DNA from 2 places in the Paenibacillus sp. FSL M7-0420 genome. Region 1 is predicted to be linked to the other one. Evidence: riboswitches for the same ligand, from Rfam matches in the RefSeq annotation. Region 1 holds a riboswitch; the other holds the start of a gene.
The links. A riboswitch is a leader RNA that binds a small molecule or an ion and turns the genes downstream of it on or off. The one in region 1 is predicted to bind cyclic di-GMP.
Positions count from the first base shown of each region.

Region 2: another riboswitch for cyclic di-GMP. It lies ahead of MKX51_RS03565 (PA14 domain-containing protein); the one in region 1 lies ahead of MKX51_RS01625 (transglutaminase-like domain-containing protein).

Region 1 is NZ_JBBOCJ010000001.1:377,993-381,615, reverse strand. Features, by position in the region: rRNA gene MKX51_RS01630 (16S ribosomal RNA) at 1-54, opposite strand, end outside; gene MKX51_RS01625 (transglutaminase-like domain-containing protein) at 423-1,232, opposite strand; cyclic di-GMP riboswitch class I at 1,246-1,326, opposite strand; cyclic di-GMP riboswitch class I at 1,400-1,481, opposite strand; gene MKX51_RS01620 (class D sortase) at 1,607-2,260, opposite strand; gene MKX51_RS01615 (GtrA family protein) at 2,332-2,736, opposite strand; gene MKX51_RS01610 (glycosyltransferase family 2 protein) at 2,726-3,623, opposite strand, start outside.
Region 2 is NZ_JBBOCJ010000001.1:834,781-838,403, reverse strand. Features, by position in the region: gene MKX51_RS03565 (PA14 domain-containing protein) at 1-1,407, opposite strand, end outside; cyclic di-GMP riboswitch class I at 1,422-1,502, opposite strand; gene MKX51_RS03560 (sugar phosphate nucleotidyltransferase) at 1,640-3,013, opposite strand.

The sequences.
Region 1 (3,623 bases):
GTATTAGGCACGCCGCCAGCGTTCGTCCTGAGCCAGGATCAAACTCTCCAAATTGGTATTTAGAAAGAGCGATTGCTCATTTTGAAACATCTGACGAGAATTTACATTCTCTAATTTTGGATCTCACCGAAGTGATCTCCAGATACTCACTCGTTGTTCAGTTTTCAAAGATCAAGCTCGTTGTTAGCGGCGATGTTATCGTCACCAGCAACTCTTATAATATATCACGTTCTTCTGAGCAATGCAAGCTTTATTTTTGAAATCACTTATTTAAGTAATCTCTCATTTCCTTTGCCGCTCCAACAACGCTTATTTATAATAACCTATCCTTCTATTAAAAAGCAACCTTTATATAAATAAAAATAACCCGCTTAATGATTAAGCGGGTTAGTCTCAGATAATGCTATAGTTCACAGCTATTCTTAGTAGAATTTCGCTGCAGTATATTTGCTTGCTGATTTGACCAGTTCTGTTGTTGCTGTTTTCTTGCCCAGACCTGCATCCACTGTAGTATCAATCGTCACCCATTTGCCGTTCAGGAACACTTCGTTCCAGGCATGGTATGAAGTTACATAGCTTGTATTCCCCATAACCAACTTGGTTGGAATCCCTTCACTGCGGAGCATAGTAGCGAACAAGGAAGCGTAATCGTAGCAGATCCCTTTGTTGGTAGCCAGTGTGTTGTCGTTGTTCGGAATATAATCCGTGCTTACACTGTTGGCCAGAGAGTAGTCATATTTCACGTTAGCTACGATGTAATTGTAGATAGCCTTAACTTTGTCTGCATCTGTGGTCAGACCCTTTGTAAGCTGTGCTGCCTTTTGAACGGATTTATCGGAAGAACTCCACTTTACATTCTGTACAGAGCTCAAATATACGGCATTCACATTGCTCATGGAGAGAGATACAGTCTCGGAAGATAGTACTTTGTATTTGTTGCCGGTAGTATTCTCAAGAACGGAGACCTTGTAAGAGCCATTACCTTGTTGCAGCGGGAACGTCTCGGTCGGTTTGGAAGTGTATAAGTTGTAAGTATAGCTGTTATTGTCCTTGGTAATCATGAGCTTCATCTTCTTGTCCTTAGGAACATCGTACGAAACCCCGATAATCCCTTGATCAAGTTGTCCAACATTTAACCAGCTTGAATCTGCATTTGCTGCTTGAGCAGTGCCTGTCTGCACGGAAGTGACGATCACAAAAAGCGTAATCAGCATTAAATAAAACTTCTTCATGGATAAAACCCCTTTCGGTAGCTGGCTGCCATTCTTACGGGAAGGCCCTTTAGCTTTGCGTCCCTACCTTTCGATAGGTTTGCCGTTATCGTATAAGCTTTATCTGTCCAATCTACTACCACATAATGACAGATCCAGAATGAAAACAAACAAAAAAAGCCTCTTCATTCGGTAACTGGCTGCCATCCATGACGGGAAGGCCCTGTAGCTTTGCGTCCCTACCTTTCGATAGGTTTGCCGTTTATCGTGTATTAGCTTTCATAGTTATATCTTACCATATCTATATCTATTAGCAAGACCCAATTGCTAGATTTCACCACAAATATACTAAAATTTTATGTTTTTTCGACCTTTATCGCCTTGTCCTGATAGAATCAGGTCAGCTTCGCGTGAATGATGAGTCTGTGGGTAGGGTTGACTAGCGGATCACAGGTAATAAGGGTCAAAATCTTATCGTCATCCTTTCCCTTCAGTACCGAAATATCGGTAGGCTCTACAATAGATACATCATATACAACATACTTGTATTCCTGTCCGCTTGTAATAACAGTAATGGTATCCCCTTTACCAACCTCATCCAATCTGTTGAACAGCCGCCCTGCCGTTCTTGACCGATGCGCAGCAATCGCTGCATTGCCTACCGCGCCAATCGGAGCTGTCTCCTTCATATGCGCCGCTGCATGCTTCATATTGGTCTTGTTGGCGCCCTCCAGTACAGGCAGCTTCAGATCGATTTTATCGATTTCAATAATAGCGGTGATCTTGCCTCCCACTTCAATCTCGGGCGCTGTAGTGGGCACCGGCTCTTCCGCACCAGACTCTTCCGCCAGCAGCTGGGTGACTTCCGCATAAGGCTTACTCAGATCCTGGCTGGCAGGAGCCGTAGCCGAAGGAACGATTTCACTATAGGCCTGTTCAGCCTCTTCCAGCAGCTTCTGCTGCTGACGGTCCTCGTACCATTCGCTTCCTTTGGGGTAGAGCATAATCAGGACCCCGGCAAGTATAATCAAATAGGATAACTTCCGCATGACAATCGCCTCCGCAATATAGAATAAGTGCTGCCTCCGCAGAATACGGGGAAGATATACGCTCTATCTCTTTAGAATACCCACTTCCGGCTTCCAAAGAAATTAATGATTACTGTAATAAAGGTAACCAGCACCTTGGCCATCAGCACCTGGACTCCCAGCCGGTCAGTCAGCAGATGAATCAGCAGCACCGAAATGCCCAGCACCAGCAGATTCAGCACAATAAATCTCACCAGCTGCATCCGGTCAAAGCCGCTATTGCCTCCTCTGTCCCGGCCCTTGAAGGTCACCTTCTTATTCCAGACAAAGCTGTTGGCCGTCCCGGCGCTGTAGGAAATAATCTGTGCAGGGGTGTTGAGCATCCCCAGGGAATGCAGCAGGGTAAATACCGCAAAATCAATGAACGTGTTAAGCAGGCCCACCGCATTGAATTTCAGAAACTGGATCATGCCTGCGCTCCAGGCCTTATTTTGCATAGTCGCTTTCCTTCCGCGTGTCTTCGGTCTCGGCATCCGGATAGCCCCGTGTCTCGCTTACGATATAGAGCGGTCTGTCCTTCGATTCATCATAGATCCGTCCGATGTATTCCCCGATGACGCCCAGCAGCATCAGCACAATGCCGTTAAACAGCAGGTTAACCCCGACAATGGAGGCCCAGCCCGGTACAGTCCAAGAGGTGAAGACTTTCTGGAATAAGACCAGAAACAGGTAGATGAAGCTGGAGAAGGACAGGAAGAATCCGATATACGAGGCGATTTTGAGCGGCTTGTGCGAGAAGGAGGTGATTCCGTCGAGCGCAAAGCGGATCATTTTCTTAAGCGGATATTTCGTCTCCCCGGCGAAGCGTTCCTCCCGCACATATTCCACCATGGTCTGCCGGAAGCCGACCCAGCTTACCAGCCCCCGTACATAACGGTTCTTCTCCTTCAGGCCGCGCAGCACATCGCAGACCTTACGGTCGATCAGCCGGAAGTCCCCGGTATCCGTGGGAATCTCCACACTGGTCATGCTGCTGAGCAGACGGTAAAAGATTTTGGCTGTCACCTTCTTGAAGAAGGTCTCTCCGTGGCGCTTCAGCCGCTTGGCATAGACTACCTCATAGCCTTCCTTCCACTTGGCGATCATCTGCAGGATGACCTCCGGCGGGTCCTGGAGATCTGCGTCAATGACCACAACAGCCTGGCCTTCAGCATAATCCATACCCGCCGTAATCGCCACCTGATGGCCGAAGTTACGGGAGAAGTCAATCAGCTTGACATGCTCATCCGTATTGCTTATGCCGCGCATAATCTCAGCCGTACGGTCCCGGCTGCCGTCATTGACGAATACTAGCTCATAGGAATCGCCGCAACCATCCATTACT
Region 2 (3,623 bases), 460 kb from region 1:
AGCCGGCTTAATCTGGCCGGTCCACCGGATCGAGAAGTAGTCCACGCCGAGTGTGGTATTAGGAGTACTCTGACGCCAATTGAAGCTGATGACCTCATCGTTACGCACCATAACCGGTGTCCCCGAGAGTGTCATGTTCTTGAAGTATTCTCCAAGCAACCCATTCTGGCCAGGCTTGCTCTCCGTATCACCGGAGGTTGGGACCGGCTTCGGAATCGGCGCAACGGTTGGTGCCGATGTTGCGGTTGGCGTTGCTGTTGGCGTCGGCGTTGCGGTTGCCGTTGGTGTCGGTGTTACTGTAGGCGCTGGTGTTGCTGTAGGCGTCGGTGTTGCGGTTGGCTTAGGGGCCGCCACTGGAGCAGTCCAGGCCTTATATTGGTCACGGGTCAGTGTGTAGCTGTCATTCATGAAATTCTTGATCGTAGCCGTGCTGTTATTCTCATAGAGCATCTTGCCCCAGTTCATCATGAACACGTAATTCTGCTGGGTCAGCTTCAGCTTCGAGATATTCGGCATTTCACCGTTCTCGCCGATGCCGATCGGTTTGCCGCCAGCCAGGCTGGTCAGATCATCATGATATTTATTCGAGTAGTCGTTATTATATATATCCGCTGCCAGCACATCCACTCTGTCCGCACCCGGATAAGTCCGTGCATAGGGATCAGAGTTGGCATTCGGCGCATTCGGGTTCCATACCCAAATCAGATTATTTAATTGATGAACGTTTACGAAACGGTCATACATAATATTCCATAGAGCTGAGAAATTATCTTTCTTCCCCCACCAGAACCAGCCGCCGTTCATTTCATGGTACGGTCTCCACAGGATGGGAACCTTGGCATCCCGCAGGCTTTTCAGAGAGACGGCTACTTTATCCAGATCGGTGATCAGCGCATTATACTCTGTAGTACCGGGGGTTACGTATTTGTTGAATTGTGCCTGGCTGATTGACTTCTGCACATTGGACCATTCGTACTTGGTGCCCGGCAGGTTCTGGTGGAAGGTCATGGCGACAATGCCGCCCGCTCTGGACCAGTTCGTTGCACTCCAGACAATATTTTTGCGTTGTGCAGCGACTCCGCTCTCACTCTGTCCACCGATTGCTCCAAGCTCATAACCATGCAGTGCGGCGTATTGTCCGCTTGTTCCCTTTAGCTTGTTGCTCAGCTCATCCGGACTCTCGAAATAGTCATGCTGCCCTGTAATAATTCCATTTCCCGAGATATCATACAGATTGTTCAGCAGCTTGACCGCCTCGGCTGAGGCATTAGGGTTCACGGGCGCTCCTGTAGAGGAGGCAGCCTTGACAGTGGACGGGGCGATTCCCAATCCCACGGGTACAGCAGACAATACCACGGCCAGCGACAGCACAGCGCAGAGCAAACGAGACTTACGGTAAGTTTTCACAATATTCTCTTCCTTTCGGTAGCCAGGCTGCCACTCTTGCGAAGGCCCTATAGCTTTGCGTCCCTATCTTTCGATTAGGTTTGCCATTGTCGTTTTGGAAGGATCAATCCCTCTTACCGTAAGTATCGTCGATATGCAAATTTAATGTAGAGTAAAAACAAAATTTGTCTAAAAAATAGTTCTCAATACCTGATTTAAAATTGTAACAATTGGTTAAATAGATAAGTTAGACCTAAGAAATGAACTGATGTAGAGCGATATCCTCCCAGTCCAGAGTAATACGGATATTGTCTTCCTCTACCAGCTCAGAGCCTGTCTGCACCTCAATGAACTCCACATCGGTAAGAGCAAGAATGGCATGCTTGGTCCCTTCCGGTATCCGCACCACATCCCCTGCCTTCACGTTGTGCATCTTCTCGTTAATCACAATGCTTGCTTCGCCGCTGACAAAGGTCCAGATTTCACTGCGTTTGTGATGCAGCTGATAGCTGATATTTTTACCCTCATTGATGAAAATCCGCTTGGTCAGCACCTCGTTGCCTTCATCATATTTCACATAATCGATCACCTTGTAGTGTCCCCAGCGGCGTTCCTCGTACATCGGTCTTTGTTCAAAAGTCTTCAGCACTTCCTTGATCCGCGGACTCTCGGCCTTGTGTGTCACCAGAATGCCGTCCGGGCTGGCGGCGATAATCAGATCCTTCGCCCCGATGACCGTAATCGGAATATCCAGCTCGTTAATGAGGCAGGTGCCCTCGGAATCAGCGGTGATGAAGCCTTTGCCGACATGGTTGCTGGTCATTTCCTCGGTCAGGGTGTTCCAGGTACCCAGGTCCTTCCAGAATCCGGCATAAGGCTGCACGACGATGTTCTCTTCTTTCTCTACCACTTCGTAATCGAAGCTGATGGAGGACAGCAGCTTATACTGCTTCTGCAGCTCCTCGTAATTCAGCGGCAGCCCTTTGCGCTGCAGGATATCCAGCAGGTAGCCCAGACGGAAGGCGAATACTCCGCAGTTCCAGAGCGCTCCCCGGCTGATCAGCTCCTCGGCCTGCACACGGTCAGGCTTCTCCTGGAAGTGGCTCACTTGCAGGTAACCATTCGCTCCCGCATCTGCGCCCGTTGGAATGATGTAGCCGTATTTCTCCGAAGCATGCTCGGGAACTACGCCCATCAGCGCCAGGTTCGCCCCGCTCACCAGCATGGTGTTCTCCAGCTGCAGCACCGTTTCGAAAAAGGAGGATTCCACGTATGGGTCCACCGGCAGAATCGCCACGGTCTCGCTTGGGGACACCCCCGCGATGGAATACAGGTAGGCCGCCGTCAGCGCAATAGCCGGGAAGGTATCCCGCCGCTCCGGCTCCACGATGATCGGCACCCCGCTGCCGAGCTGGCTCTGGATCATCTCCACCTGGCTGCGTCCGGTCGCCAGATAAGAGGACCCGGCCATGCCGTTCTCCTCCAGCTGTCTCCATACCCGTTGTACCATCGATTCCGGTTCACCTGCCGGGCTTTCCAGTACCTTCAGAAATTGCTTGGAGCGTGAGTCATTGGACAACGGCCAGAGCCGCTTGCCGGAGCCGCCTGATAGAAGTACTAGTTTCATAGTGAACCCTCCATATCGTATTGTTATTGGGTATTTCTTGTTGCTGGAATTGTAATTTAAAATCCCGCCTGTTATGAGGGTCGCTGCAAGGAATTTTGGGCTTACGGCCGCTGTTGTATTTGGATTTCTTGATTAAAACCGCTTCTCGCGGTAGAAATCCAAATACAAAGGCGGACGCTAACGCTCCTACAGCTCCAAAATTCCTCTCCGCTCCATTTCATAACAGGCTGTGCTTTTACATCCGCTTCGCCCGCAGGCGAAGCTCCCGGCTAAAGATCCGATATTGCCGGCTTGTTGTAGCGGCAAGGGGGCCGGGCTGCCGCGCTATACTTGCGGCAGCAGCAGTTGAAATCCTGGTTGCCGGCAGCCTGCCTTCACGACAGTGAATCCCTGGTTGCCGCCTACTGTTGCGGCGGAGAAAGATTCAAAAGCTCAAAGACTCTTAAGTGCCGCTTGTTCCAAGGCGTCGCCGCTGAGTTAGCGGCTGGAAAGAACAAGTTCCAAGACATTAGAATTCAAGACCAAGATTCAAGACCGGAATCCAAGACTCTTGTGCCAAGGGCTTGCCGCACAAGTTCGCGGCGGCAGAAGCTGGTTAGTTAAGTACTAG